DNA from 2 places in the Mesorhizobium sp. M2A.F.Ca.ET.043.05.1.1 genome. Region 2 is predicted to be linked to the other one. Evidence: predicted binding sites of a transcription regulator. Region 2 holds the regulator's gene; the other holds the start of a gene.
The links. Region 2 encodes LexA, which represses DNA repair genes until DNA is damaged. Its sites were predicted from a motif close to TGTTCNNNNTGTGTTCNG; they were not measured.

Region 1: a site for LexA is predicted at 10,851-10,868, ahead of EJ069_RS14985 (sel1 repeat family protein). Genes of this name have one in related genera too.

Annotation. Positions count from the first base shown of each region.
Region 1 is NZ_CP034446.1:2,996,929-3,012,378, reverse strand. It holds gene EJ069_RS15040 (hypothetical protein) at 1-24, shown strand, start outside; gene EJ069_RS15035 (helix-turn-helix transcriptional regulator) at 21-839, opposite strand; gene EJ069_RS15030 (IS5 family transposase) at 1,187-2,167, opposite strand; gene EJ069_RS15025 (uracil-DNA glycosylase) at 2,195-3,187, opposite strand; gene EJ069_RS15020 (hypothetical protein) at 3,376-4,014, opposite strand; gene EJ069_RS15015 (electron transfer flavoprotein-ubiquinone oxidoreductase) at 4,240-5,943, shown strand; gene EJ069_RS15010 (DUF922 domain-containing protein) at 6,123-6,725, shown strand; gene EJ069_RS15005 (endonuclease/exonuclease/phosphatase family protein) at 6,756-7,766, opposite strand; gene EJ069_RS15000 (AMP nucleosidase) at 7,890-9,350, opposite strand; gene EJ069_RS14995 (hypothetical protein) at 9,623-9,826, opposite strand; gene EJ069_RS33765 (hypothetical protein) at 9,893-10,027, opposite strand; gene EJ069_RS14990 (DUF2147 domain-containing protein) at 10,224-10,565, opposite strand; gene EJ069_RS14985 (sel1 repeat family protein) at 11,004-11,270, shown strand; gene EJ069_RS14980 (ABC transporter substrate-binding protein) at 11,712-12,833, shown strand; gene EJ069_RS14975 (acetyl/propionyl/methylcrotonyl-CoA carboxylase subunit alpha) at 12,886-14,847, opposite strand; gene EJ069_RS14965 (O-acetyl-ADP-ribose deacetylase) at 15,158-15,450, opposite strand, start outside.
Region 2 is NZ_CP034446.1:1,560,363-1,575,812, forward strand. It holds gene gltA (citrate synthase) at 1-1,113, opposite strand, end outside; gene gltX (glutamate--tRNA ligase) at 1,295-2,719, opposite strand; gene EJ069_RS07475 (ComEC/Rec2 family competence protein) at 2,821-5,289, shown strand; gene lexA (transcriptional repressor LexA) at 5,283-6,017, opposite strand; gene kynU (kynureninase) at 6,472-7,719, shown strand; gene EJ069_RS07490 (alpha/beta hydrolase) at 7,779-8,609, shown strand; gene glp (gephyrin-like molybdotransferase Glp) at 8,653-9,858, opposite strand; gene moaC (cyclic pyranopterin monophosphate synthase MoaC) at 9,858-10,337, opposite strand; gene trpC (indole-3-glycerol phosphate synthase TrpC) at 10,340-11,152, opposite strand; gene trpD (anthranilate phosphoribosyltransferase) at 11,157-12,167, opposite strand; gene EJ069_RS07515 (peptidylprolyl isomerase) at 12,164-14,059, opposite strand; gene tpiA (triose-phosphate isomerase) at 14,203-14,970, shown strand; gene secG (preprotein translocase subunit SecG) at 15,132-15,450, shown strand, end outside.

The DNA.
Region 1 (15,450 bases), 1.4 Mb from region 2:
GATGCCGGATCGGCCGAAGCTTAGCTGCTCGTCGCTTTGGCCCGCTCTTTCGCCAGCCGCACCAGCACCGCGCGTGTCTGCTCATCAGCCGGGAAGAAGGATTCGATCGCCAGTTCCGACAGGGTGACATCGAGCGGCGTGCCGAACACGGTGATGGTGCTGATGAAGGAGAGCACCTGATCGCCATGCGCGAGCCTGAGCGGATGCACGATGCCGCTTGGCTCGACCGGAGCCGGCCGGCTGCTCTTCAGGCCGGACGGATAGGCGCGGAGCTCGCGCTCCAGCTCGATCAGCACAGGATCGCCTGTGGCGTCGTTCTGGTGCTTCAGCCGTTCGAGCAGATGCGCGCGCCACTCCGCCAGATTAACGATGCGCGGCGCCACGCCGCCTGGATGGAGGCTGAGCCTCAGCACATTGACCGGCGGCGCAAGCAGCGACTGTTCGGAAATATCGGCGAGGAACGGGGCGATCGCGGTGTTTGCCGAAACCAGGTTCCAGTGCCGGTCCACCGCCAGCGCAGGAAAGGGCTCGTGGCCCTTGAGCACGGTCTCGACCGCGGCCATCGCCGGCGCCAGCGTTGCGTCGGTGAGTGGCCTCTCGCTGAAGCTCGGCGCGAAACCCGCCGCGAGCAGCAGCTGGTTGCGTTGACGCAGCGGGATCGACAGTTGCTCGGCCAGATGCAGCACCATCTCGCGCGACGGCTGGGCGCGGCCGCTCTCGACGAAGGAGAGATGCCGCTGCGATATATCGGCTTCCATCGCGAGATCGAGCTGGCTCATGCGCCGTCGGGTGCGCCACTCGCGGATGAGGCTGCCTGCGGAGATGTCGGATGTGGTCATGGACGGATGAGTAGGGCGGCGGGCGGCGCAATTCAATTACCTGGGAGGTTATAGCTCCCCCTTCTCCCCTTGTGGGAGAAGGTGGATCGGCGCGAAGCGCCGCGACGGATGAGGGGTGTTCCAGCGGAGTGAGACGCTGGCATTCCCTGGAACACCCCTCATCCGTCTCGGCGCTGGCGCGCCGATCCACCTTCTCCCACAAGGAGGGTTTTGCATGGGAGCCGATATTTAGCGCACGAGGCAGATGGGCGTTTTTTGAAAGGCGCTCTGGCCGCTTTGGCGGGTTGTTTTGCCTCGCTCTTGAGGCCTCAGGCCGCCTTGGCAGTGGATTTTGGGCGGACTGCGCCTCATGCCGGCTTCCTCTTTGGGAAGAGGACTGCGGCCGCTCTTTGCAGATTGTAGCCGCAGCCGGCAAGCATGCACTGCGTCCGGTTGGTCGCAAGGTTGAAGAAGCGCAGTCGCCGCATGCCGTAGCGCTGTTTGAACACTGCAAACGGCCGCTCCACTGCCGCCCGCACCTTCGAGATGAGCCGGTTGCGCTGCTTCTGACGCGGTGTCAGCGGATGGTGCTTGTTGGCTCTGTGCATCAGCCGGTCCTTGATGCCGGCCTGCTTCAGCCGGGCATGGCGGGCATGGGTGTAGTAGGCTTGGTCGCCATAGGCCGCCTTCTCGTCCCCGATGATCAGGCCGTCGGCCGGCTCGGTATCGGTGACCGATGCATCCGTAAAGTCCATGCGCCGGATCAGCGTATGAGCATCGTCGACGCCGTTGTGCACCTTATAGCCGAACACGGTCTTGTTGCCCTTGCGTCCCCAACGTGCCTCGCCATCGGCCGATGGCCGCGCCGTCGCCTCCTCACCCTTCTTCGGCTTCGCCGGCGGGCGCGCGGCGGCCTGCATGAAGGAGGCATCGATCAACGTGCCGCGCTTGACGATCAGCCCCTTCTGCTCAAGCTGCCGCGTGATCTCATAAAACACCCGGTCGATCAGCCCATCGCACTTCAGCTCCTCGCGGAAACGCCACAACGTCGAATGGTCCGGCGTGGGGTCCGACAGGCTGAAACCGGCAAAGCGGCGGAACGACAGCCGGTCGCGCAGTTGTGCCTCCAGCGAAGGATCGCTGAGATTGTTCCACACGCCAAGCAGCAGACAGCGCAGCAAGGCCTCGGCCGGATAGCTAATGTTGCCCCGTCCTGGTCCGCTGCGCTGACCAAGAAGCGCCTTGATCGGCACCCAGTCGATCACTCGCGCGATCTGGTCAAGCTCCGTCACGTCCGACCACACCAGCCCATCCGCAAGGCTCAGTTGTCCAAGCACGCGATCGACCATCCGAATCATCTCCCCTTCATGCCGGACCTACGGAATCACCAACTCAGTTCCGTGCAAAGCCCTCACAATGGGAGAAGGGGAAGCCGCCAGCGCCCGCAACTTCGCCTTAACCTCGAGAAAATCCCGCCAGGCCAGCTTCTTGTGAGCCGGCGTCCGCAAGAGGTAGGCCGGGTGCAGCGTCGGCATCGCCGGAATGGCTATGCCCGATGCGGTCGTGTGCACCCGCCAGTTGCCGCGCAGGCGCAGGATGCCTTCGGCCGTGTTGAGCAGCGTCTTGGCCGATGGCCCGCCGAGATTGACCAGCACTTTCGGATTGACCAGCTCGATCTGCCTTTCGATGAAGGGCCTGCAGATTTCGGTCTCATGCGGCGTCGGCGTACGATTGCCCGGCGGCCGCCAGGGAATGACGTTGGCGATATAGGCGGAACCACGGTCAAGGCCAATCGCGGCCAGCATGCGGTCGAGCAGCCGGCCGGATCGGCCGACGAAGGGCAGGCCCTCCAAATCCTCGTCGCGGCCCGGCGCCTCGCCGACCAGCATCAGGTCGGCGTTCGGATTGCCGTCGGCGAAGACCAGGTTCTTGGCGGTGAATTTGAGATTGCAGCCGTCGAAGCCGGCCATGTACTGGCGCAGTTCATCGAGCGTCGTCGCGCGGGCGGCAAGCTGCCGCGCGAGCAGGACCTGCCCCTCGTCGGGAACGGCCGCGGCTGCGGGCGGCCGGGCTGGCGCGTCCGGAATATTGCTGGCATCGAGGCCGGAGAAAGGCGCTGGCGGGTTCTCAACGCGTTCGGGAGCCTGCTCGGGTACCGTTCGGCTCTCGGGCACGGCTTCGCGGCGTGGCGCGGTCGGCGCGCGCTCGGCAGGCCTGCGTTCGGCCGGCCCGCGTCCAACTGGCGCTGCCGCCGCTTCGGCGAACCGGTTGATCGGCGTGTCTTCGAGCGCGTCGTCGACGCCGGCGCTGGCATAGAAGGCGAGCAGTTCGGCGATCTCGGCTGGTGTTCTGGGGGAGGCGGCAGTCATGGCGCCACCATTGTCCGCGCGGTTCGAATTTGCAACCTCGGCGACTGCAATCTCCCCACTTGAGGGGGAGATGGCCGGCAGGCCAGAGGGGGTCGGTTCGACTGGGCTCGACGCATTGGACGCCGGCGCTTCACGCGCGGCGACCCCCTCTGTCGCCTTTGGCGACATCTCCCCCTCGAGGGGGGAGATTATCCGGTCGGAATCCTAGGATCCTGCACGATGTAGAACGTCCAGCGCGGCGTGTAGTCGGTGATCAGGAAATCGAAAGTTGCTGACTTCAGCGGATCGACCTTGCCGTTTTTGAACAGCAGCTGGTCATAGGGTTCGAACTTACGCTCGAAATCGGCGAAATTGCTGGAGATGATGTTGTCGGGCGTCTTGTTGCGCTGGTCGAAGGACAGGCCATCGCCGAACACGCTCGGCTGGTCGAGGATTTCCTGCAGCTCGAACTGGAACTCCACCCAGGGGAGCGCGCTGTTGTTGAGCACGTCGATGCGCATATACATCACGCCGTTGGCGACCTCGCCGGCCTTGCCGAAGGGCTCGATCGGCTTGGTCGCGCGGATGGTCAGGGTCACCGGCGTCGCCGTATTCAGTTCCTCCTTAATGACCAGCGGATCTTCCTTGGTGCCGATGCCGGACACGCCGGTAATACGAAAGCCGCCCAGCTCGTCGGAGAAGGAATAGGCGCCGGTGGTCCAGACCTTCACCGGATCGCCTTCAGCTGGCAGGCTCAAAAAGAGGAGCGGAAGAACCGCCCGCCAGGCCAGGCCTGGCGTGAAGAGTAAGCGCTTCGATGGAAAGCCGGAGGGCTCTGGACTGCGCATGGCGCGAAGTATTGCCGATAACCAAGCCGCCGAACAATTAAAAACATGCAGGCGCCGCCTGGCCTGCCAACATGCCAGGTCTGGCCTATGCTTGGCCATGGCCTGTGCTGCTGCCTTTTCGTAGGAAACCGCGACTTTTTGTCGAAATCGGCGTTGTCACGTCAGCGCCGGTTTCGCGTCGCGAATTGATGCGCTATGCAGCGCGTGAGCCAGCACAATGCGAGAATGCGGCAAGCTATAGAGGGGTCGATGAGCGATATCGAACGCGAAAGCATGGAATTCGACGTGGTGATCGTCGGCGCCGGTCCCGCCGGCCTTGCCGCGGCGATCCGCCTGAAGCAGCTCAACCCGGAACTCTCCGTCGTCGTGCTGGAGAAGGGCGGCGAGGTCGGCGCGCACATCCTGTCCGGCGCGGTCGTCGATCCGATCGGCATCGACCGGCTGCTGCCCGGCTGGCGCGAGGAAGGCGATCATCCCTTCAAGACGCCGGTAACGGCGGACCATTTCCTGGTGCTCGGCCCGGCCGGCTCCTTCCGTCTGCCCAATTTCCTGATGCCGCCGCTGATGAACAATCACGGCAATTACATCGTCTCGCTCGGCAATGTCTGCCGCTGGCTGGCGACCAAGGCCGAGGCGCTGGGCGTGGAGATCTATCCGGGCTTCGCCGCGGCCAGCCTCGTCTTTAACGAGGCCGGCGCCGTCACCGGCGTCATCACTGGCGACATGGGCATCGAGAAGGATGGCACGCATGGCCCGGCTTACGCGCCGGGCATGGCGCTGATGGGCAAATATGTGCTGATCGGCGAGGGCGCGCGGGGGTCCTTGGCCAAGCAATTGATCGCGAAGTACCAGCTTGCCGACGGCCGCGATCCAAGCAAGTTCGGCATCGGCCTCAAGGAGCTTTGGCAGGTCAAGCCCGAGAACCACAAACCGGGTCTGGTGCAGCATTCCTTCGGCTGGCCGCTCGACATGAAGACCGGCGGCGGTTCCTTCCTCTACCATCTCGAGGACAACCAGGTGGCGGTCGGCTTCGTCGTCCACCTGAACTACAAGAACCCCTATCTCTCGCCCTTCGAGGAGTTCCAGCGCTTCAAGACGCATCCGGCGATCGCCGGCACCTTCGAAGGCGCCAAGCGCATCGGCTATGGCGCGCGCGCCATCACCGAGGGCGGCTGGCAGTCCGTGCCGAAGCTGTCCTTCCCGGGCGGCGTGCTGATGGGTTGTGCGGCTGGTTTCGTCAACGTGCCGCGCATCAAGGGTTCGCACAATGCGGTGCTGTCCGGCATGCTGGCGGCCGAGCATGTCGCCGACGCCATCGCCGGCGGCCGCGCCAATGACGAGCTTGCGTCCTATGAGGAGGCCTGGCGCGGCAGCGACATCGGCAAGGATCTGAAGAAGGTGCGCAACGTCAAGCCGCTCTGGTCGCGCTTCGGCACCATCGTCGGCGTCGGCATGGGCGGCCTCGATATGTGGCTGAACACGCTGTTCGGCTTCTCGCCCTTCGGCACGCTAAAACACGGCAAGGCCGACTATGCGACGCTCGAGCCGGCCTCCAAGCATCAGAAGATCGCCTATCCGAAGCCGGACGGCGTCTTGACCTTCGACCGGCTCTCCTCGGTGTTCCTATCGAACACCAACCATGAGGAAAACGAGCCGGTGCACCTGATCGTCGGCGACATGGCGCTGCAGCAGCGTTCCGAGCACGACGTCTTCGCCGGTCCCTCGACCCGCTACTGCCCGGCCGGCGTCTATGAATGGGTGGACAAGGACGGCAACGCCGCCGCCGATCCGTCGGCCAAGGACGTGCGCTTCGTCATCAACGCGCAGAACTGCGTGCACTGCAAGACCTGCGACATCAAGGACCCGAACCAGAACATCAACTGGGTGCCCCCGCAAGGCGGCGAAGGCCCGGTCTACCAGGGCATGTGAGCCGCTCCGACCGGGCCGTCTCGACCGCCGCTCCAACAAAGCCGGCGAAGGCCCGGTCTACCAGGGCATGTGAGCCGCTTCATCGACCGGCAACCGTTTGCGGTCCAGTCGGCGGGTTCCTTACGCTTGAAATTGCAAGCGGCTTATAGTTCCTTTTCTGCGGATAGGGAGCAAGGGCAATGCGCCTGGCGGTTCTGACATGCCTCGTCATGCTCGGCGGCCTGTGCGGCGGCGCCCCGCAGGCCCTGGCCGGCACCAAGGTGCTGGTCACGACGCGCAACTATGACATCGCCGGCGCGACGGGCGCCGCCCTGGTTGAAGCGATGAACCGCAAAGGTCCCAAGCACGGCTTCATGACCCGCGCCATCGCCGATACCGGCTATGTGGTGAACTGGAAGCTCGATGTGGACCGCACCGACGGGGTCTGCAGGTTGCGGGGCGCCGACGGAACGATGGAGCTCACCTACACTTTTCCGCGCCTGGCTTCGCTGCCGAAACCCGAGCTCGAGCGGCGCTGGCAGCGCTTCCTCGCCGGCGTCCACGCCCACGAGCGTCACCACGGCCGCATCGCCGAGGCCATGATGCGGGCCACCGATAAGTCCATTGCCGGCCTGAAGCTGGCCGACAATTGGTTCTGCACCGCCACCCATCGCGAGGCCAGGCGCCGGATCGACGCCGTCTACGCGCAATATGAAGCGAGACAGAACGCCTTTGACGCGCGCGAGCACCGCGACGGCGGCCATGTCGACCGGCTGGTCAATGCGCTTGTGGGGAAGAACTGAACTCAGCCTGTTCGCTTAAGAAACGAAGCGTCAGCCCCGCGGTCTGTCCGGCGCGTCGTTTGCCGCCAGCGCCGACTTGTGCTGGTCCTCGGGCGCATTGCTTGCGGGCGGCAGCGTGAATTCGACCAGAACCGGCAGATGGTCTGAGCCTGTATCCTCCAGCCGGGCCGACGACAGGATCCTCACTCCGCCCTTGCTGAACACCTGGTCGATCGGCAGGCCGGCATAGCGGCGCAGGACGTCGGGCAGGGTGCGGTGGATCCAGGTCGGGCCGGCCGAGGGCATCAGCGTCATGCCGCTGAGCCGCGCCACCCGCCGCACCGCCGCGCTCCACGGCACGGCATTGCAGTCGCCGGCCATGATGGCGGTTTCGCCGAGCGCTGCCAGCGGTTCCGCCAGCTCGCCGATCTGCCAGGACTGCTCCATCGGCCATGGCCAGCTGAGATGGATCGCGGCGACGTCGACCGGAACGCCGTTGAAGTCGATCGTTGCGGTCGCCATCGCCCCGCGCGGCTCGCAACGCGGCGCGGTGCCGGCGGCGAACGGACGGCGTGACAAGAGAGCCACGCCGAATATGCCATTGGGGTAGTCGCACAGGATGCGATAGGGATAGGCGCCGGCAATATAGCCGAGCTCCTTCGCCCACATGCCGGACACTTCGTCGAGCGTGATGACGTCCGGATTGGTCCGGCCGATCAGCGACAGCACCTTCTTCGGCGTCGGATTGTTGAAGCGCAGGTTCATCTGCAGCAGGCTGTAGACGATCCGGTCGGCCGGCTTCGCGACCGCCTGCTGCGTCGACAACCTAGGCAGCGCGCTCGTGGTCGTGGCGAGGCAGACAATGGCGAAGACCAGCGCCGCGACCGCCTGCAGCCGGTAGGAACCGGCAAGCAGCGGCAGCGCGAGCAGCGCCGTCAGCACGCTCAGATGCATGCGGAAATGCGAGAAGGAATCGAAGGCCGGATGCAGCGCGCCGAAGAACCCGGCCAGCAGCGCGGCCGAAAATGCCGTCATCGCCAGGAATGTCAGCTGAGCCATCATGCTCAAGCGCGCACCGCCCGTAGTCATCTTATTGCCCCGGCAATCCGTTCTGATCGCTTATCGGCCAAATTGCGGCTCAAGCAAGACGACGGATTGCCCCGCCGACAGCTGGCTGGCATGCGCCTACTGGAACGCCGTCTCCGAGAAACTTCTGAGCTTGCGCGAATGCAGCCGCTCCATCGGCATTTCGGCAAGCTTCTCCATCGCCTTGATGCCGATGGTGAGATGCTGGGCCACCTGACGCTTGTAGAACTCGGTCGCCATGCCGGGCAGCTTCAGCTCGCCATGCAGCGGCTTGTCGGAAACGCATAGCAGCGTGCCGTAGGGCACGCGGAAGCGGAAGCCGTTGGCGGCGATCGTCGCCGATTCCATGTCGAGCGCGATGGCGCGGGACTGCGACAGGCGCTGCACCGGTCCGCGCTGGTCGCGCAGTTCCCAGTTGCGGTTGTCGATGGTGGCGACGGTGCCGGTGCGCATGATGCGCTTGAGGTCGTAGCCGGAAAGTCCAGTGACTTCGGCCACGGCTTCCTGCAGCGCCACCTGGATCTCGGCCAGCGGCGGGATCGGGACCCAGACCGGCAAATCGTCGTCCAGTACGTGGTCCTCGCGCACATAGGCATGCGCCAGCACATAGTCGCCAAGCGCCTGCGTGTTGCGCAGGCCCGCGCAATGGCCGAGCATGACCCAGGCATGTGGCCGAAGCACCGCGATATGGTCGGTGATCGTCTTCGCGTTGGAGGGGCCGACGCCGATATTGACCATGGTGATGCCGCCATGGCCGGGCTTCTTCAGGTGATAGGCCGGCATTTGCGGCAGGCGCTGCGGCGGCGTGCCTTCGCTTGGCGCGCCGGTTCCCGCCTTGGTCACGACATTGCCCGGCTCGACAAATTCACTGTAGCCGCCTCCACCACTCTCCATCAATTCGCGGGCCCGCGCCACGAACTCGTCGATGTAGAACTGGTAGTTGGTGAACAGCACGAAGTTCTGGAAGTGCTGCGGGCTGGTCGCCGTGTAATGCGTCATGCGGTGCAGCGAATAGTCGATACGTTGCGCGGTGAACGGCGCGAGCGGCCTCGGCTCGCCGAACGCCACCTCGAAGGTGCCGTTGGCGATCTGGTCGTCGGTGCCGTCGAGATCCGGCACGTCGAACAGGTCGCGGATCGGCCGCTTGATGCGCTCGGCGGCCGCGCCGTCGACATAGCTGCCTTCCAGGAAGGCGAAATGCAGCGGAATGGGCGTCGTCGATTCCGACACCGTCACCGTCACGCCGTGGTTGCGCATGATGAGGCGAAGCTGCTCGATGAGGTAGTTCTCGAACAGCTGCGGCTGGGTGATGGTGGTGGCGAAATGCCCGGGCGTCGGCATATGCCCATAGGCCTGGCGCGAGTCGACCTGGCTGAACGAAGTCGTGGTGACGCCGATCTGCGGATAGAAGGCCCGGTAGCGCTTGCTCTCGTCGGCGCCGGCGGCAAGAGCGGCGAAGGAATCGCGCAGGAATTTGGTGTTGCGGTCGTAGAGCGCCTGCAGCGCCGCGACGGCCTTTTTGGCGTCATGGAAGCTCTGCGCGCCGAAAGGCTCCGGCATGACGACCGATTCGATGGCTTGGGGGTAGATTCGCTTTTCCATGTCTCAATATAGAGATTCAGGATGGCGCTTGGGAGGGGGATGTGGGACCGCGAGAGCCGATAGCGTCGATTTTCTTCGGATGTGTTTAATGCATGTCGCCCAGAAGTGTGCGCGGTTCTGGGACAACGACATGCAGCAAAACAAAGACTTAAAGCGCCTCGCCTGAACCCGGTTCAGCGCGACGCGCTTTAAGGCGCGCTGGCTACGAGCCAGTCGCGCCGTTCGACACTCTATAAAGCTTGCCCGCGCTGCAGGCTGACCAGCAGCACAAAGCCGACGCTCCTGTTCTTGTTCGCCGGCGCCTCGATCCTGTGGCCGGTGTCGGCGCGCATAATCGGCACAGCCAGCACCGGGGCGGCGAGCAGCATCAGGATGAGCGTCGCCCGCGGCAGCAGCCTCAGGATCTTCGTTGTGGTGGCGGCGATGCGGTTCATTTTGGTGGTGTCCCGATTTTCAACGTGGTCGATTTTCAACTTTGTCGTTTCAGCGCGTCACTTGGTTCACGGAGCCGAGAACCCAGCCACGGGCCGTTCCCACAAGCGGGCAGAGTGGCCGCCTTCGGCCACCAGGATGGCGAAGAGCATGCCGAACAGGCTCATCAGCAGGCAGACGACGGTGAAGCGACGGGCAAGCATTTCTCTCTCCTTCAATGCGGGAGAGAATGCCGCAATGCCTCTGAACCGGTTCTGAGACCGGTATTCATCTGCGGTTCAAAATGATTGACGAGGTCTCAAGCCGCCGCCGGCGACAAGACCGTTCGGCGGAGCGCCGCCGCCGCAAACGAAAACGGGGCCGCTCGGGGCCCCGTTTCGGATGATCTCGGAAGGTCAGTTACAGCTTGTGCCAGGTCTGGCTCTTGCAGATCAGGCCGCCGAGCACGCAGCCGCTCATCTTGAGCGATGTGCCCGACAGCGTCGCCTTGCCGGAATAGGTCTTGTCGGTTTCCGGGTCGGTGATGGTGCCGGTGTATTTGTTGTCGCCGGCCGCCTTGAAGGAGCCGATCGTCTTGCCGGAGTACTTGCCTGATTTCAGTGTGATGGAGAACGCATCGCTGCCGGCGATTGCCGCCGTTGAGCCGGCCTGCGTCTTCCAATTGCCTTCGATCGGGTCGGCCCACGCGGCGCCCGCCATGATCAAGGTGGCCGCCAGGGCCAGGCTCGTCTTTCGAAACATCTTGTGCTCCTCCCAATGGGCATGCGGGGACTCCGGCCCACCTTCCAGTCCCTTACGCAAAGGTAAAGCTAGTCCAGCTCCCGCCAAAACAAAAGCGATGCCGCTACGGAAGGTTGTAGCGTTTTTCGCCTCGCGCATGGCCGAAAATGAACGGCACTGGAAAAACGCTTCGGTTCCCGTGGTTAGCGAAGTCTTGATTCCGCTCCCGCCAATTTTCATCGAATTTGACGCAAAACCCCGCAAACGCTGGATTCCCATGCTTAACGGTTTCCCGCGTTTACCTCTTGTTTTAGCTTTGTTTTCCGCAAATTAAGCAAGCCATTTAACGACGGATTCAAGGCCAGGCTTCATCCTCGAAAGCATCGAAAGAGCGGCCCGCCCCGAGGGAAATCAAGGGACAGAAGGAGGCAGCTCTCGGGAGCCAGACAGGGGATTGAAATGGCACGCTTTGAAATGCTTGAAGACGGCTTCGGCGCCATGGGGGCAACTGCCCAGGCCGACATTCTTTTCGAACTGGGCATGATGTATGCGACCGGCCGCGATTGCGAGACCGATGTCGTCGCCGCCCACAAATGGTTCAACATCGCCGCGATCAAGGGTTCGGTCCGCGCCGCCGAGCTGCGCTCGGAACTGTCTGCCACCATGTCGAAGGTGGAGATCGCCATGGCGCTGCGCGAAGCCCGCGAATGGATGACGATGCACTGATCCTGCGCGCAGCGCTGAGAGGTTGATTTGGACAAGGCCGCGAAAAGACGGCCGGCCCACAAGACCAAGAACGCGGCAGGCCAACAGGGCAAAGCCGCGCCGACCATGATCCCGAACCGAAGGTCCACGCAGTGAAAAGTGGAGTGCGGTTTTCGGATAAGATCATGGTCCACTAGAAACAGGGAAGCGAACGGGTTTCAGGCGCGGGGCGTCTGGGGAGCTCGACTGCAAAAGCCGCGACCGACCGAAACAAGGTCGGCGCGGCTTTTTGCATTACGCCAGGTGATCACGCGGGCGCGTGGCCCAAGAAATCCTCGCCGGAATGAACCAAAACGGGTCTCATTGTCCTCTCGACAGTCTCGGCGAAGGGTGAAATTGTCCCGGCTCTGTGAAAGAAGCGCGGCCATGCCGCCGCGCACAAGTGGAGGAGTTCTTATAACCATGAAAAGATTGGGTATTTTGAGCGCGGCCGCATTTGGCCTGATGATGAGCGCCCCTGTTGCCTTTGCCGACGACATCACCATTTCGGTGGTCGGCCCGATGACCGGCCAGCTCGCCACCATCGGTGACCAGTTCAAGCAGGGTGCGCAGGCTGCCGCCGACGCCATCAACGCCGCCGGCGGCGTCAACGGCTCGCAGATCAAGCTCGACATCGAGGACGACCAGTGCGATCCGAAGCAGGCGGTGTCGGTTGCCAACCGCATCGTCGCCAACGGCGTCAAGTTCGTCGACGGCCATGCCTGCTCGGGCTCGAGCATTCCGGCCTCCGCCGTCTATGCCGAAGCCGGCACGCTGATGATGAGCCCGGCCTCGTCGAACCCGGTGCTGACCGACGCGGCCGCCAAGTCCGGCTGGCCGACGATCATGCGCCTCTACACGCGCGACGACGCGCAGGGCGCCTTCATCGGCCCGTGGATCGCCAAGAAATATGCCGGCAAGAATGTCGTCGTCCTGCACGACAAGAGCGCCTATGGCCAGGGCGTTGCCGACGCCGTCAAGGCGACGATGAATGCGGGCGGCCTCAAGGAAGTCGATTACGAAGGCATCAACGCCGGCGAGAAGGATTACTCGGCCCTCGTCACCAAGCTGAAGGAACTCAAGGCCGACGTCGTCTATTTCGGCGGCTACCACCCCGAGGCTGGGTTGATCCTGCGCCAGGCGGCGGAGCAGAACGTCAAGTTCCAGCTGATCATGCCGGACTCGATCGCCTCGCCGGAATTCTGGCAGGTCGCCGGTCCAGCCGGTGAGGGCACGCTGTTCGTCTTCCCGTCGGACCCGCAGGCCAAGCCCCAGGCGAAGGACGCTGTCGCCAAGATAAAGGCCGGCGGCTTCACGCCCGAAGGCTTCACGCTGTTCTCTTATGCCGTGATCCAGGCCGTCGCCGAAGGCGTCAAGCGCGCCGGCAGCGATGACCCGGCCAAGGTCGCCGAGGCGCTCAAGGACGGCAAGCCCATCAGCACCGTCGTCGGCGACGTCATCTTCGACGAGAAGGGCGACCTCAAGAACGCCAGCTACGACATCAACCAGTGGCACGACGGCAAATACGCGCCGATCCAGCAGTAAGTCGGTTCTGTTTGTGTGAAGGTGGCCGGGGCTCGTCCCGGCCACTTTCGTTTTATCGCTGGTCCTCCGTGAACCGCACCAGCACAGTGCCGTCGCTGACCTGCGCGCCCTCGGCCGCGATCTCGGCGATCACCCCGTCATGCGGGGCGGCGATCATGTGCTCCATCTTCATCGCCTCGAGGATCAGAAGCGGCTGGCCCTTGATCACGGCATCGCCCACTGCTGCGCGCACCAGCTTGACCAGCCCCGGCATCGGCGCGCGCAGGCTGCCTGAGGCGGCTCCCGCCTCGTCGGCCTTGGCGAGCGGATCGGGAACCGCGAAGGTGTAGCCGACGGCGCCCTCGAAGACGGTGACATGGCCGGGCCAGCGGGCGGCGTGCGGCATGGTCCTCAGATCATGCGTGTTCGCGGCATCATGCGGCGCTTCCAGCGCCACCTGGAAACGGCCGTCCGGCCGTGCCGAAACTCTGGCCAGGATGTTCTCCTCGCCATGGCGCAGGCGGATGCGGCGCGCGAGCGTGTGGAAATGCGCATAGCCTGAAAGTGTCGACCACGGATCTGCGGCCGCACCTGGCGCGCCGGCGTCGGTCGCGGCCAGCGCCGCGGCGGCGATCGTCTCGTCACTCGGCGCGGGGATCGCGGTGAGCGCCTCCTGATGCCTGCCGATCAGCCCGGTATCGACATCGCCCGCCGCGAAATCGGCGGCGGCCGCGAGCGCCGCCAGGAAGGCGGTGTTGACGGTGGAGCCCGCCACTTCCGTCCGCGCCAGCGTCTTGCGCAGCGCGCCGAGCGCGGCGTTCCTGTCCTTGCCGTGCACCACCAGCTTGGCGATCATCGGGTCATAGAAGGGCGAGATCGCGTCGCCGGCGCGCACGCCGGTCTCGATGCGCATCGCAGCACCCTCCGGCGGCGCATCGGGGAATTTCAGATAATGCAGCGTGCCGGTCGCCGGCAGGAAGCCTTTCGCAGCGTCCTCGGCGTAGAGGCGCGCCTCGAAGGCGTGGCCGGAAAGCGCGATCTCGCCTTGCGTCTTCGGCAGCCTTTCGCCGGATGCGACGCGCAACTGCCATTCGACGAGGTCGATGCCGGTGACCATTTCGGTCACCGGGTGCTCGACCTGCAGCCGAGTGTTCATCTCCATGAACCAGAAGCGGTCGGCTTTGAGCCCCTGGGAGGCATCGACGATGAACTCGATGGTGCCGGCGCCCGAATAATTGATCGCCTTGGTGGCCTTCACGGCGGCCTCCGTCATCGCCTTGCGCAGCGCAGGCGTCATGCCGGGGGCGGGGGCTTCCTCGATCACCTTCTGGTGGCGGCGCTGCGCCGAGCAGTCGCGTTCGAAAAGATGCACGGCATTGCCGAAATTGTCGCCGAATACCTGCACTTCGATATGGCGCGGCTTGTCGACATATTTTTCGACCAGCACCCGGTCATCGCCAAAGGCCGCTTTCGCTTCGCGCCGCGCGCCCGACAGCGCTTCGGAGAAATCGTCGGGATGGTCGACGCGGCGCATGCCCTTGCCGCCGCCGCCGGCGCGCGCCTTGATCAGGACGGGGTAGCCGATCTCGCGCGCCTTGGAGGCGAGCAGCACGATCTCTTGCGCTTCGCCATGATAGCCGGGCACGACAGGCACGCCGGCCGCCTCCATCAGCCGCTTGGCGGCGTCCTTCAGCCCCATGGCACGGATCGAGGCGGCGCTCGGCCCGATGAAGACGAGGCCTGCCGCCGTCACCTGGTCGACGAAGTCCGGATTTTCCGACAGGAAGCCGTAGCCGGGATGGATCGCCTCGGCGCCGGTGGCGAGCGCCGCGGCAACTATCTTGTCGCCGCGCAGATAGCTTTCGCCGACAGGCGAGGGGCCTATATGCACCGCCTCGTCGGCCATCTCGACATGCAAGGCGCGGGCGTCGGCGTCGGAATAGACGGCCACGCTGCGCACGCCGAGCTTGCGGGCCGTGCGAATGACGCGGCAGGCGATCTCGCCGCGATTGGCGATCAGGATCTTGCCGAACATGGAACCTCCGCAGCCAGAGTATGCTTTGAGCGAGGTCGGCGTTCCTTCGCGCCCCCCTCTGTCCTGCCGGACATCTCCCCCACTTGGGGGGAGATTGGATGTCGCCGCCGCCTTCGCCAACTATCGACGTTGCAGGAAAGGAGCCGTCCGCAAAGCTGCTGATCTCCCCCCTTCTGCGGGAGATGCCCGGCAGGGCAGAGGGGGGCGCTGTCCCGCCAGCGCTTCGGGACAAGCATTCGTCCGAAATCATAGACCTCTCCCTCGCCAAGGGAGTGCTCTGCCGAGGTCGCCTCTTGGGCAGTTTTGGTCATCAAGGTCCGCTCCTTCCAACGGCAGCGGCGGCCCGCCGGTAGATCTCCGCCGTCTGCTCATCGAAACAGCAGAAGGTAACTGCATCCGGCACTGCATTCTGCCGCAGAAAGTTACTGACTGTGTCGACGGCAATCCCAGTCGCTTCCTCCTTCGGAGAGCGGTAAATACCGGTCGAGATCGCCGGAAACGCCACCGTCCGGCAATCATGGCCGAGTGCGATTTCGAGCGAGCGCCGATAGCACGAGGCAAGCAGGCTCGCCTCGCCCTCGCCGCCGCCCTGCCAGACCGGAC
Region 2 (15,450 bases):
CTTCTTTTCGATGAAGTAAGCGTCGGTTAGCGCGATCTTCTCCAGTTCCATCGCGATGTCGAGCAACGGATCGTCCTTGATGCCGAGCTCGCCCAACACCTCGTGCGCGGTCTTCTGCATGATCTTGGCGCGCGGATCGTAGTTCTTGTAGACGCGATGGCCGAAGCCCATCAGCCGGAACGGATCGTTCTTGTCCTTGGCGCGGGCAATGAATTCCGGGATGTGATCGACATGGCCGATCTCGCCCAACATGTTCAGCGCCGCTTCGTTGGCGCCGCCATGCGCCGGACCCCACAGGCAGGCGATGCCGGCGGCGATGCAAGCGAACGGATTGGCGCCGGAAGAGCCGGCGAGGCGAACCGTCGAGGTCGAGGCGTTCTGCTCGTGGTCGGCGTGCAGGATGAAGATGCGCTCCATGGCGCGCGCCAGCACCGGATTGATCTTGTACTCCTCGCACGGCACGGCAAAGCACATGTGCAGGAAATTGGCGGCGAAGCCGAGATCGTTCTTCGGATAAATGAAGGGCTGGCCGATATGGTATTTGTAGGCCATCGCCGCGATGGTCGGCATCTTGGCGATCAGGCGCATCGAGGCGACCATACGCTGGTACGGGTCCGAGATGTCGGTCGAGTCGTGGTAGAAGGCCGACAGCGCGCCGACCACGCCGCACATGACGGCCATCGGGTGCGCGTCGCGGCGGAAGCCAGTGAAGAAGCGCGACATCTGCTCGTGCACCATGGTGTGGCGCGTCACACGATAGTCGAAATCCTCCTTCTGCGCCTTGGTCGGGAGCTCCCCGTAGAGAAGGAGGTAACAGACTTCGAGGAAGTCGCCATGCTCGGCAAGCTGGTCGATCGGATAGCCGCGATGCAAAAGGATGCCGGCGTCGCCGTCGATGAAGGTGATTGCCGACTCGCAGCTTGCGGTGGAGGTGAAGCCGGGGTCGTAGGTGAAGGCGCCGGTGGTGCTGTAGAGCGCGCCGATGTCGATGACGTCAGGCCCGGTCGACCCGCTTCGCACCTTGAATTCATGGGTCTTGCCGGCGAGTTCGAGCCTGGCGGTCGACTCGTGCGCCTTGCTGCCCGGTTCCAGTTTTGTCGCAGCTTCGCTCATTCTCAAACTCCCTTTGTATCCTCATGCCGGCAAGGCAATTCCTGCAAACGACACGTCGAAGTCACCGGAATGCGCGAACTCGCCACCGCATTTTAGGAGGTGCGTGCCAGATTGGGCCAAGGCCTAATGTTGCACTGCGAAACACACCTTTCAATGCCAATCTTCTTGGGCCAGTCCGCTCCTAATCGATTTGATCTCCAATGCGCGCCAGGCTTTCCTGGCGGCCCAGCACGGCCAGCACGTCGAACACGCCAGGCGATGTGCTGCGGCCGGTCAGCGCGGCTCTCAGTGGTTGGGCCACCGCGCCAAGCTTGTATCCGCCAGCCTGCGCGAACTCGCGGATCGAAGCCTCCGCCGAGGCGGCGCTCCACTCGCCCTGGACAGAAGACAACGCGCCATGCGCGCCGCGCAGAATCGCGCGCGCATCCGCGCTGAGCAAGCCCGCTGCCTTCTCATCCAGGGGCAGTGGCCGCTCGGCAAACAGGAAGGCCGCGCCGTCGACCAGCTCCACCAGGGTCTTGGCCCGCTCCTTGAGGCCGGGCATGGCGGCAAGCAGCTGCGCCTTTCGCTTGTCATCGAGCTTTGCGGCGAGCGCCGGGCCGCCTTCGAGATAGGGCAGAGTGGCGACGAAGATATCGAACAGCGCGCGATCGTCCATCTTGCGCATATGCACGCCGTTCAGCGCCTCGAGCTTGGCGAAGTCGAAGCGGGCAGCGCCCTTGTTGACGTCGCCGATGTCGAACCAGGCGATCATGTCCTTGATCGACATCACCTCGTCGTCGCCATGGCTCCAGCCGAGCCGCGCAAGGTAGTTGAGCAAGGCTTCCGGCAAATAGCCCATGGCGCGATAGGCCTCGACGCCCAGCGCGCCGTGCCGCTTCGACAGCTTGGCGCCGTCGGCGCCGTGGATCAGCGGGATATGCGACATCGACGGCACCGCCCAGCCCATGGCGTTGTAGATCACCGTCTGGCGCGCGGCGTTGGTCAGGTGATCGTCGCCGCGGATGATATGGGTGACGCCCATGTCGTGGTCGTCGACGACGACGGCATGCATGTAGGTCGGGTTGCCGTCCGAGCGCAGGATGATGAAGTCGTCAAGATCCTTGTTGGGAAAGCGCACCTCGCCCTGCACGCGGTCATGGACGACCGTCTCGCCCTCGGTCGGCGCCTTGATGCGGATCGCGCCCTTGACGCCTGCCGGCGCCTCGGACGGATCGCGGTCGCGCCACTGTCCGTTGTAACGCGGCGGCAGGCCCTTGGCTCTAGCTGCCTCGCGCATCGCCTCCAGCTCCGCGGGCGTCTCATAGCTGTAATAGGCCTTGCCCAGGCGCACGAGCTCCTCGGCCACCTCGCGATGGCGCGGGGCGCGCTCGAACTGGGAGACGGCGTCGCCATCCCAGGAAAGGCCAAGCCAGGTCAATCCGTCGAGAATGGCGGCCGTGGCGGCTTCGGTTGAGCGCTCGCGATCGGTGTCCTCGATACGCAAAAGCATCGTGCCGCCGGTGTGCCTGGCATAGAGCCAGTTGAACAGCGCCGTGCGCGCCCCGCCAATGTGCAGGTAGCCGGTGGGCGAGGGAGCAAAACGGGTGACGACCTTGTCGGACATGGAACTCTCGAAGAAGCACTGAGACGGCATATTTCGCGCGGGCTTTCGCGCGGTCGGCGTTCATGTACCATAGGCGGTCTGGGGCGCAAGGGGCAGACCCGATGGCTGGACGTGGCCGGGGCACGGAGGAGGGCGGGGAAACGATAGCAGGCGTCAGCGAGCGCCTGATGTTTGCCCATGCCGAGCCCGCTGAAGAAGCGCCGCTTTCGCTTCCAGAACTCCATCCGACCGCCGAGTTACCGCCGCCCGGTGGTCGTGCGCTGCAGCCAGCCTCGCCAACCGCTGTCGGCGGCCGGATCCGCAAACAGTTTGGCCGCGCTTCGCTTCCGGCGCTGCGCCGAAGCGTTGCGGTCGCTGCCAGCACTGAGCTCGACCGCGGCGTCGGCTTTCTGCTGGTGCCGGTGTTCCTGGCCGCCGGCGTCATCTATTACTTCTCGCTGAGCACCGAGCCCGATCTCTACAGGCCGCTTGCCGCCGTGGCTCTGATGGCTGTCTGCGCGGCGGTGTCGCGCTCCTGGCAGAAAGCGCACCTTGTCTTCATGGCATCGCTGTTCTGCGCGCTCGGCTTTCTCGCGGCCAAGGTGGAGACCTGGCGGATGGCGACGCCGATGCTGGGGTCCGAAATCCAGACCCGGCTGACCGGCCGCCTGGTCACCGCCGAAGCGATGGCCAATGGCCGTGTGCGGCTGACCATCGATCTGATATCCACCGAGCACCCGACGTTGCGCTACGCGCCGGACCGCGTTCGGCTGTCGGCGCGCAGGATCCCGCCCGGCATGACCGCCGGATCGATGCTGACCGGCTATGCCAAGCTGCTGCCGCCGACCGGTCCGGTCCGGCCGGACAGCTATGATTTTTCCTTCGACAGCTACTTTAGCGGCATTGGCGGCAGCGGCTTCTTCCTGGGCGACCCAAAGCTGTTAGCTCCGCCTTCGACGGCGACAACGGGGGCACCCTTCGGAGCGCGCATTGCGTCGGCCGTGGAAAACGCGCGCGAAGGGATCGCCGACCACATCCGGAGCAGCATCGGCGGGTCCGAGGGCGAGATCGCGGCGGCGCTGATTGTCGGCGTGCGCGCGGGCATTCCGGAAGCGATCAACGAGTCGATGCGACGGACCGGCATTTATCACATCATCTCGATCTCCGGCCTGCACATGGCACTGGTCGCCGGCACGATCATGTTCCTGCTGCGCGGCGCCTTCGCGCTGTTTCCCGATTTCTCGTCGCGCCAGCCGGTGAAGAAATACGCCGCGGCGATCGCGCTGGCCTCGATCGCCGCTTACCTCGTCATCTCCGGCATCGTGGTGGCGGCCGAGCGAAGCTTCATCATGCTTGCGGTGATGCTTGTCGCCGTGCTCTTCGACCGCGCGGCGTTGACGATGCGCAACCTGGCGATCTCCGCGATTGCCGTCATCCTTGTCTCGCCACATGAAGTGGTCGGCCCGAGCTTCCAGATGTCCTTCGCCGCCACCGCCGCCCTGGTCGGCGCCTATGCCGGCTTTGCCGATTATCGCGCCGGCAAAACGACCGCGCCGCCGGTGAAGCGTTCGTTTCTTGCGTTCCTGTCGCGGAAACTCGCGGTTGGCATGGGCGGCGCGGCCGTAACGTCGCTGATCGCCGGCAGCGCGACATTGCTGTTTGCGATCTGGCATTTTCAGCGCGTGTCGCCGCTCAGCCTGCTCGCCAATCTGGCGGTCATGCCGATCGTCTCGCTGATCGTCATGCCGTTCGCCGTGTTGAGCGCGCTCGCCATGCCGTTCGGCTTCGACGGTCCCTTCCTCTATGTGATGGGCAAGGGCCTGACAGCGATGATCGCCATTTCGGCATGGATTTCCGAGCGCTCGCCCCTCGATGCCGTGGGATTGATCTCGATCCAGTCGGTGCTGCTGGCGACAATCGCGCTCATCATCGCGACCATGGCCACCACCTGGCTGAGGCTCGCCGCTGTGCCCTTCGCGCTCGCCGCGCTGCTGGCGATCCCGCATGTGCGCACCCCGGACGTGCTGATCTCGGAGGACGCGCATCTCGTGGCGATGCCGATCGGCGGCGGCGAGCTTGCCGTCAACCGCGAACGCTCCAACGAGTTCACCACTGACAATTGGAAGCGGGCGCTGAAGGCCGAGGGCATCGTGCCGCCCGAGACATTCGCCAAGGACGCTCTCGATATCGCCGACCCGGTCGACCTGCCGCCCGGCTCGCCCTTCTACTGCACCGGCGACCTCTGCATTGGCCGGCATCCTTCCGGCGCGATCGTCGCGCTCGCCGAAAACCGCGACAGCGCACGGCCCGCCTGCGGCTTTGCCGACCTCATCGTCATCAACGATGCGACGGCCTACAATCCCTGTTGGGATCAGCGCGTGCTTGTCGTCACCAAGCGCCAACTGGCGCGTGACGGCAGTGCCGCCGTCTTCTTCGATCCACAATCGGCAACCGCGCGAGCAGCCATCCAATATGCCGTCGAGCAGCCTTACCGGCCCTGGCACGAGCAGCGGAAGTACGCGCGCGAGGCGAGGGGACTGCCGCCTTACGAAAAGCCTGAGAGGGCCAAGCCCTCGCAGCCGGATCAGTAGCGGCGGATCAGCCCGACGAGCTTGCCCTGCACCTTGACCCGGTCCGGCCCGAAGATGCGGGTTTCGTAGGCCGGGTTGGCGGCCTCCAGCGCGATCGAGGCGCCCTTGCGGCGGAAGCGCTTGAGCGTCGCTTCCTCATCGTCAACCAGTGCCACCACGATCTCGCCCGGACTTGCCGTGCTGGCGTTGCGGATGATGACCGTGTCGCCGTCGAAGATGCCAGCCTCGATCATCGAGTCGCCCTTGACCTCCAGCGCATAGTGCTCGCCGCCCATGATCATGTCTGGCGGGACCGAGATCGAATGCGTCTGGTGCTGGATGGCGTCGATCGGCACACCGGCGGCGATGCGGCCCATCACCGGAATGGACACCGCTGAAGCGGCGTCGTCATCATTGCTGGGTGTCGGCGTACGCGAGGGCGCTGCCGGCTTGACCTGGCGGCTTAGATTGCCCTGGCCGCCCTGGATGACGCTTGGCGAAAATTTCTTCGCGGCATTCAGGCCGGGAGCGATCGAGTCGGGCAGGCGCAAGACCTCCAGCGCACGCGCCCGGTTCGGTAGCCGGCGAATGAAACCGCGTTCTTCTAGCGCCGTGATCAGCCGATGGATGCCGGACTTCGAGGCGAGGTCGAGCGCTTCCTTCATCTCGTCGAAGGATGGCGGGATCCCGCTCTCCTTCAGGCGTTCATGGATGAACATCAGGAGTTCATGTTGTTTGCGCGTCAGCATTGGCGGCCCCCACGGGTTTCGAAACCAGAATCAGAAAAACAAACCCAGAACAAACACTATCTGTTCCAGTTGTGTTCCGCAACCGTTTAAAGTTTAATGAATTTCTTAAGGTGGGCGAAAGAATGTTGCATCGGACGGTGCCCGGCCGCCACCGGTTGGGCTGTGTCATTGATTCCGCTCGATTTTGCAATTCTCCTTATGCTGAATTGAGAGCCGACATCGTCGCGAAGGTGCTGAAGGGATCCAGTCAGCTGACGCAACCATGTGCCGTACCGTGAACGAAACGAACTCAAAATGCCAACCTGGGCTGCGATTCCGATCCTCAGCCTTTGCCGTCTATGGACCAGCTAACATAGGACAGAAGGTTCTTGCCGGGTTGCGGACGGTGATGGGACAACCGCCTTGGTCGCCGGAGGATGTAGCGGCCTGAGTCCGAAATGGAGGCGGTAGCACAATGAGGGGAATTCCCGATCTTGCCCAGGTCGAGGCGATGGATGCGGCGGACCCGCTGCGCCCCTTGCGCGATCGCTTCGTCCTGCCGGAAGGGGTGATATACCTTGATGGCAATTCACTGGGCGCCGCTTCGATCAATGTCTTCAACGAGATCGAGACGGCCGCGAAGCAGGAATGGGCGCAGGACCTCATCCGCGCCTGGAACACCGCCGGCTGGTTCGACATGCCTGTCAAGCTGGGCGACCGGCTCGGGCGTCTGATCGGCGCCGCGCCTGGCCAGACTGTGGTATGCGACACCACCTCGATCAACATCTACAAGGTCTTGCATGTGGCACTCGCAATGCGACCCGACCGCTCGGTGATCGTTGCCGAAGGCGACAGCTTTCCGACCGACCTCTACATGGCGGAGGGGGTGTCCTCGACGCGGCCCGGCACGGTGCTGCGGCTCGAAGGCGTCGATGCGCCGACGATCGAGGAACTGATCGACGACCGTGTCGCGATCATCCTGGTCAACCACGTCAATTACAAGTCCGGCCGGTTGCGCGATATGGCGGCCCTGACCCGCAAGGCCCATGACGCTGGCGCGTTGATCGTCTGGGACCTCTGCCACACGGCCGGCGCCCTGCCGGTGGATCTCGACGGCTCGAATGCCGATTTCGCCATCGGCTGCACCTACAAATATCTCAATGGCGGGCCCGGCGCGCCGGCCTTCATCTATGCCGCCACCCGCCATCATCCCGACATCAGCCAGCCGCTCAGCGGCTGGTGGGGCCATGCCCGGCCCTTCGCGTTCGAGCAGGGTTATGCCGCCGGCTCAGGCATCCGGCGATTCCTGTGCGGAACGCAGCCGGTGCTGTCGATGCGGGCGCTGAAAGGTTCGCTGGATCTCTGGGACGAAGTCGACATGACGGCCGTGCGCGAGAAGAGCGTCGCGATGACGGATCTGTTCATCCGGCTTGTCGAAGCCAGATGCGGCGCTTTCGGTCTCGAGCTGGAAAGCCCGCGCAACGGGGCCGAGCGCGGCAGCCAGGTGTCGTTCGCCCATCCGCATGGTTACCAGGTGATGCGCGCCTTGATCGAGCGTGGCGTGATCGGCGATTTCCGCGCACCGTCGACCGTCCGTTTCGGCTTCACGCCGCTCTATGTCGGCTACCGGGACGTCTGGGACGCCGTCGAGGTGCTGGAAGACATCCTGCGCACGGGCGCCTGGCAGGAGGCGCGCTATGCGATCAAGGAGGCCGTCACCTGACTTCGAATGGCATGCCGAACAAAGACAACTCGAAATCGATCTGATCGCGGGAGGGGCCGGTGCTGGGACACCGCATTGTCGACTGGGATGACGCCTACGCCAACGGCGCGAACATCGCTGGGGGCGACCGCTGGCCGGCGGCCTGGGACGGCCCAGCTCAGGCATTTCGCGAAAAGCTGTTGGCGCAGGGCAGGGCGCGGCTCGACATCGTCTATGGCGAGGCGCCGCGCAGCCGGTTCGATCTCTTCCTTCCGCCTGCCGCATCGAAGGGGCTCGTCGTGTTCATCCATGGCGGCTACTGGATGGAATCGGACAAGACATCCTGGTCGCATCTGGCCGCCGGCGCTGTCGGTCGCGGCTTTGCCGTCGCCATGCCTTCCTATACGCTGTGCCCGCGGACCAGGATCGGCGGCATCGTCAATGAAGTCGCGGCCGCGATCGGCAAGGCGGCGGCCATGGTCGATGGCCCGCTGATGCTGACCGGTCACTCGGCCGGCGGACATCTCGCCAGCCGGATGGTGACGACGACTTCGCCGCTGGGCGCCATGGTGGCGAAACGCATACGCATGGTCGTTTCGATTTCAGGCCTGCACGACCTTCGGCCGTTGATGTTCACGGCTTTGAACGAGACGCTGAACATCGACGAGCGGGAAGCGTTGAGCGAAAGCCCGGCGCTGCTGCGGCCCGTGCAAGGAACCCGCATCACCTGTTGGGTCGGCGGTGGCGAGCGCTCGGAGTTCCTGCGCCAGAGCGCCTTGCTCGCCAACATCTGGACCGGGCTTGGCGCCGCTGCCCAGTCAGTTGTCGAGCCGGGTCGGCATCATTTCAACGTCGTCGATGGTCTCGCAGATCCGGAGCATCCCCTGACCCGAACGCTGGTGGACGAATAACTATCGACGTCGCCGATTATGAACGACCGGCGTTGTCGATCTATCAGCGCAGCATAAGCACGCTGCATTCGGCGCCAACCTCCGCAGCCAGCGCGAAGGGCTCGCGCACGATCAGGCCGTTGGCGTCGGCGAGCATCCTGAGCATCGAGGAGTCCTGGATGCCGAAGGGGGTCGCGACCAGGGTGCCGGCGTCCTCGCGCACCACGGCGCGAACATAGTCCTGCCTGAGATCGTTGGCCGGCATCGCGGCGCCAAGCCTGGCCGTTCGCACGTCCTGCCTGAAATTGCGGCCGCCGAGCCGGGCAAGCAGCGGCTTCAGGAAGAGCTGCGAGCAGACGATGCTTGCCACCGGATTGCCTGGCAGGCCGATGCAGCGGACATTGCCAAGCCGGCCGAACATCAACGGTTTGCCGGGGCGCATGGCGATCTTCCAGAAGTCGAGCCGCATGCCTTCGCCGGTCAGCACGTCATGGATCAGGTCGTGATCGCCGACCGAGGCGCCGCCCAGCGTGACGATGACATCCGCGCCCGCCTGTACCGCTTTCCTGACCAGCGCGGCGATCGCCTCCTTGCGGTCGGCGGCGATGCCGAGATCGAGCGCCCGCGCGCCGACCGACTGGGCGGCGGCGGCAACGCCATAGGCATTGGAGGAAATGATCTGATCTGGGCCGAGCGCGCTGCCCGGCGGCAGCAATTCATCGCCGGTGGCGATGATCGCGACCAGCGGCTGGCGCACGACATTCAAGGCAGGGTGGTTGGCAGAAGCCGCCAGCGAAAGAGCCGCCGCGTCGAGCACGCGACCTTTTTCGAGCAGCATGTCGCCCTCGCCGAAGTCGAGCCCGCGTCGGCGGACATTGCGTCCTTGGGCGGCCGGTTCCGTCACCTCGATCCTGCCGTTGCCGAGGTCGCGGACGTTTTCCTGAATGACGATGGTGTCGGCGCCTTCAGGCAGCGGTGCGCCGGTGAAGATGCGCACGGCCTGGCCTTCGCCGACGGTTCCGGAGAAGCCCCGCCCGGCAGGCGCCATTCCTATGACCTCAAGCTGCGCCGGCGCTGAAGCGACGTCGGCGGAACGCGCGGCATAACCATCCATCGCCGAGGCGTTGAAGGGCGGCTGCGTGCGCAGCGCCACAACCGGTTCCGCCAGGACCCGTCCGGCCGCGTCCGCCAGCGGCACGCTCTCGCCCGGCAAAGATGTTGCGCCGTCGAGCAGGCGCGCGAGCGCTTCGGCGACCGGTACCAGCGCCATCAGGCATCCGCCTTGTAGTCACCGGATTTGCCGCCGGTCTTCTCGACCAGCCGGACACCGGAAATCACCATGCCGCGATCCACCGCCTTGGCCATGTCGTAGATGGTGAGGCAGGCGACCGAGGCGGCGGTCAGCGCTTCCATCTCCACGCCGGTCTTGCCTGTGACGCGGGCGAGCGCTGTGACCTTGAGGCCGGGCAGCGAATGGTCCGGCTCGATCTCGACGGCCACTTTGGTCAGAAGCAGCGGATGGCAAAGCGGGATCAGCTCATGCGTCTTCTTCGCTGCCATGATGCCGGCGATACGGGCGGTGCCCAGCACATCGCCCTTCTTGGCGTCGCCGGCCAGAATCATCTCCAGCGTTTCGGGCCGCATCGAGACAAAGCCCTCGGCGATTGCCGTGCGGGTCGTCTCGGCCTTGTCGCCGACATCGACCATGTTGGCTTCGCCCTTGGCGCCGAGATGGGTGAGGGCGGGCATTCTCAAACGGCCTCGGCCGCTGCCTTGCCTGTCAGCAGAAGCTCGGTCGCCGCCGCCACATCAGCCTGGCGCATCAGGCTCTCGCCGACGAGGAAAGTACCGATCTTGCTCTTTTCCAACCGGCGGCAATCCTGATGCGTGAAGATGCCGCTCTCGCTGACCAGCAGCCAATCCGCCGGCACCATGGCGGCCAGCCGCTCCGAAACGTCGAGGCTGGTCTGGAAGGTTCTGAGATCACGGTTGTTGATGCCGATCAGCCGCGAAGACAAAGTAAGCGCGCGCTGCATTTCCTTCTCATCATGCACCTCGATCAGTGCGTCCATGCCGACCTCGAAGGCGGTCGCTTCGAGCTCGCTGGCCAGCGCGTCGTCGACGCTCGCCATGATGATGAGGATCGCATCGGCGCCCCAGGCGCGTGCCTCGTGGACCTGATAGGGATCGAAGAGAAAATCCTTGCGCAAGGCCGGCAGGCGCACGGCTGCCCGCGCTGCCGTCAGAAATTCCGGAGCGCCCTGGAAAGACGGTGCGTCGGTCAGCACCGAAAGGCACGCGGCGCCACCTTGCTGATAGGCCTTGGCCAACGCCGGCGGATCGAAATCGGCGCGGATCAGGCCCTTGGAAGGACTGGCCTTCTTGATTTCGGCGATCAGCGCGAAGCCTCCGCCCCGGCGCTTGGCTTCGAGCGCCGCGAGGAATCCGCGCGGTGGCTCGGCATCCTTCGCCTTCGCCTTGATTTCGGCGAATGGTACGCGAAGCTTCGCCGCCGCGATCTCTTCGCGCTTATAGGCTTCGATCTTGCGCAGGATGTCCGACAAGGCCTTATCCGTTCGAAATCTCGACGAGCTTGTCCAGCACCGCAAGGGCGCGGCCGCTGTCGATCGCTTGCGCTGCCGCCGCGATGCCGTCGGCAAGCGTCGTCGCCTTGCCGGCCACAACCAGACCGGCGCCGGCGTTCATCAGCACCGTGTCGCGATAGGCGCCCGCGGCGCCACCCAACATATCGCGCAGTTGCCTGGCGTTGTAGGCCGCGTCGCCGCCGCGCAGCTCTTCCTTGGTGTGCCGCTTCAGCCCGACGGCTTCCGGCGTCAGGGTGAAGGTGCGGATCTCGCCGCCGGCAAGCTCCGCAACCTGCGTCTCGCCCGTGGTCGTGATCTCGTCATAGCCGTCGCCATGGACGACCCAGGCGTGCTCGGCGCCCAGCGCCTTCAGCGTCTCTGCCACCGGCATGATCCATTCCGGCAGGAAAACGCCGACCATCTGGCGGCTGACGCCGGCGGGGTTCGACAGCGGTCCGAGCAGATTGAAGATGGTGCGCGTGCCGAGTTCGACGCGGGTCGGCCCGACATGCTTCATCGCCGGATGATGCGCCGGCGCGAACATGAAGCCGACGCCGGCCTCATGGATGCAGCGGCCGATCATTTCCGGCGAGATATCTATTCTGACGCCCAGCGCCGTCAGCACATCGGCGGAGCCGGTCAGCGAGGACAGGCCGCGATTGCCGTGCTTGGCGACGGGCACGCCGGCGGCGGCGATGACGAAGGCCGAAGCGGTCGAGATGTTGACCGAGTGCGAATTGTCGCCGCCGGTGCCGACGATGTCGATGGCGCCGTGCGGCGCCTCGACACGCAGCATCTTGGCGCGCATCGTGGCGACCGCGCCGGATATCTCGCCCACCGTCTCGCCGCGCACGCGCAATGCCATCAGGAAGCCGCCGATCTGGCCGGGAGTCGCGTCGCCCGACATGATGATGTCGAACGCCTCGCGGGCTTCCTCGAAAGACAGCGCGGTGCCGGTGGCGACCTTGGCGATGTGTGTCTTCAGCGCGCTCATCGTGTCTGTGCTTGCGAAACGGCGTTCGGATCGATGCGGACGTTGTATTGCGACTGCAACTGCGCCACCAACTGGTCGAGCAGGTCGTCGGACATGCCGGCGCCGAAGGATTTCTGCGCCTCTTCCGGCACCGTGCTGCCGTCGGCGCCCGCCGGCTCGAAGACCTCGGCGACCTTGAACAGGATCTGGCCGTCGCCGGTGGGCGACGGGATCAGGCCGGTGCCGCCTTCGCCGACGCCGAACATGGCCGCGGCACCCTCCTTGCCGAAATCGGCGTCGTCGGCTTCGCGCTTCAAGCCGCGCTTTGTCTGTTTCTCGAGCTTGAGCTCGCCGGCGATGACGTCGAGCGTGGTGCCGGCCTTGAGGCGCTTCTCAAGCTCCTGCGCCTTCGCGTCGAGCCGCTTGTCGGTCTCGGCCTCGGTCCAGTCGGCCACGACCTTCTTGCGGACCTCATCCAGCGTGCGGTCGCGCGCCGGCGTGATCGACTGCACCTCGTAGAAGACGAAACCGTTGTCGGCGGTGGTCAGGGCTTCATTCTCGGTATTGGGCTCGGCCGCGAACACCGCCTTGATGAGATCGGCCGATTGCGGCAGGTCGTTGACAACGGTGCCGTCCGGCCGCTGGCCGGTGCGGTCGATGGCGTCGATGGTGACGACCTTGAGCTTCAGCTTGTCGGCGGCCTGGGCAAGCGAGGCGCCTGAGGCGCGGGTGTCCTCGTAGCTGTCATGCACGTCAAGCAGGATGCGACTTGCCTCGCCGAGCGCGAGGTCCTTGCGGATCTGGTCGGACACTTCCGAAAGCGGTTTCACGACCTGCGGCTTGATCTCGGTGACGCGCAGGAGCACGGGGCCGAAGGCGCCCTGGACGACCTGGCTCACCTCGTTGGCATTGAGCAAAAAGGCCGCGTCGGCGACCGCCTTGTCGGCGATCTTGTCCTTGGACAGCGTGCCGAGCAGCGTGTCGGCCTGCGTCTTGCCTTCGGCGGTGACGAGCTTGTCGAAGGTGGCACCGGCCTTCAGCGAATCCAAAGCCGCTTTGGCCGCATCCGGCGTCTTGAACACCAACTGCTCGATGGTGCGCATCTCGGGCGTCGTGTAGCGCGCGATATTCTTGTTGTAGTCCTCGCTCACCTGCTGGTCTGTCACCGCCGACGGGTCCGCGATGTCCTGCGGTTCCAGCCGGACATAGGAGAACTTGCGGTATTCCGGCGCGGCGTAGTTCTTCTTGTTGGCGTCGAAATAGGCGTTGAGGGCGCTGTCGGACGGCGCCTCGATCGGCTGCACCAGCGTTTTCGGCAGCACCAGATAGTCGATCGTGCGGTCCTCGCCGCGATAGAGCGAGACCGCCTTGAGGAAGGTCTGCGGCACTTTCAGCCCGTCGGAGATCGCCTCGACGATTTGCTGGCGCACGGCCACCTGCGAGCGGTTCTTGAGATAATCCTCGGGCCGCATGTTGAGCTGGCGAAGGAGGTATTCGAACGTCCGGCGATCGAACTGGCCGCTGGGGCCCTTGAAAGCCGGGTCCTCGCGCGTCAGCTCGGCCAGCCGGTCCTTGGAAAGGCCGAGGCCAAGCTTGCGCGCCTGTTCATCGAGCACGGCGCCCGACACGAGCTGCGCCAGCACCTGGTTGTCGACGCCGAGCAGCTTGGCCTGTTCCTGGGTGACGCGCTGGCCATATTGCTGGGAAAGCAGGCTGAGCTGGCGATCATAGGCGAGGCGGTACTCGTTGATCGAGACCTCGGTGCCGCCGGCGGTGATCACCGCGTGATGACCGCCCAGCACGCCACCCACCATGCGTGTGGTGGCGCCCCAGGCGAGGAAACTCACCACCAGCAAGGACAGCAACGCCTTCGCGACCCAGGTACCCGCCGCGCTTCTCAATATACCAAGCATGCATACTTCCGAGTTTTGCGCATTTTCGCATGCGCCGAGTCTGAAACAAGCGCAATAGCGCCCTTCCGGTCCACTGTCGATTGCTTTGTGACCTGATTTTGGTAGTGAGGGCGCTGCTTAATGTCGCTCGGAGAACGCGTCCCATGACCCCTGGAATCCGCCCCCTTGTCGCCGGCAACTGGAAAATGAACGGCACCAGCGCCTCGCTCAACGAGCTGCGGTCGATTGGCAACGGGTTCATGAGCGGCCTCGACGCCGAGACCGAAGCGCTGGTGTGCGTGCCGGCGACGTTGCTCCAGCGCGCCGCCGAGATCCTGTCGCGCACGCCGGTGCGGGCCGGTGGAGAGGATTGCCATCCCAAGGAGAACGGCGCCTTTACCGGCGAGATTTCCGCCGAGATGCTGAAGGACGCCGGCGCGAGCCACGTTATTGTCGGCCATTCCGAGCGCCGCGAACTGTTCGGCGACAACGATGCGACGGTCCATGCCAAGGCATCGGCAGCCTGGCGGGCAGGGCTGGTGGCCATCATCTGCATCGGCGAGACGCGCGCCGAACGCGAGGCTGGCGCCACGCTCGATGTCCTGTCGCGCCAACTCGAAGGATCAGTTCCGACCAGCGCTACCGCTGCGAACACCATCATTGCCTATGAGCCGGTGTGGGCGATCGGCACCGGCTTAACCCCGACGGCGGCCGACGTCGCCGAGGCGCATGCGCATATCCGCGGCAAGCTGACCGGCTTGCTCGGCGATGCCGCGGCCAGGATGCGCATTCTCTATGGCGGCTCGGTCAAGCCGTCCAACGCGGTGGAACTGCTCGGCGTCGAGAATGTCGACGGCGCGCTGGTCGGCGGCGCCAGCCTGAAGGCGGCCGACTTCCTCGCGATTGCGGAAGCCTACATGAATATCTCCTAGAGACCGTCACCTCGGCTTCAGCGGCATAAATCGTTGTATTGGCCGCATTGCTTCCCATATTCCCGGCCACGGGCTTGGAAATGCCGCCAAAGCATTGTAAGGAGCCGCCTCCAAAACACCGGTCGTATGCGCGGCAGCGCTTGGCCTCGCCAGGATAAATTATGGAAACCGTACTGATCGTCATCCACCTCATGGTCGTGCTCGCCCTTGTCGGCGTGGTGCTGCTGCAGCGCTCCGAAGGCGGCGGCCTCGGCATCGGCGGCGGTTCCGGTTTCATGACCGCGCGAGGTGCTGCGAACGCGCTGACCCGTGCGACCGCGATCCTGGCGGCTGCGTTCTTCGTCACTTCGCTGGCGCTGTCGATCCTTGCCCGCTACGGCGAAAAGCCGATCGACATTCTCGACCGGCCTGCGACGTCGAGCCAGGGCAGCGGCGTGCTCAACCAGCTGCCGGGTTCCAATGGGCCGGTGGGCACCTCCA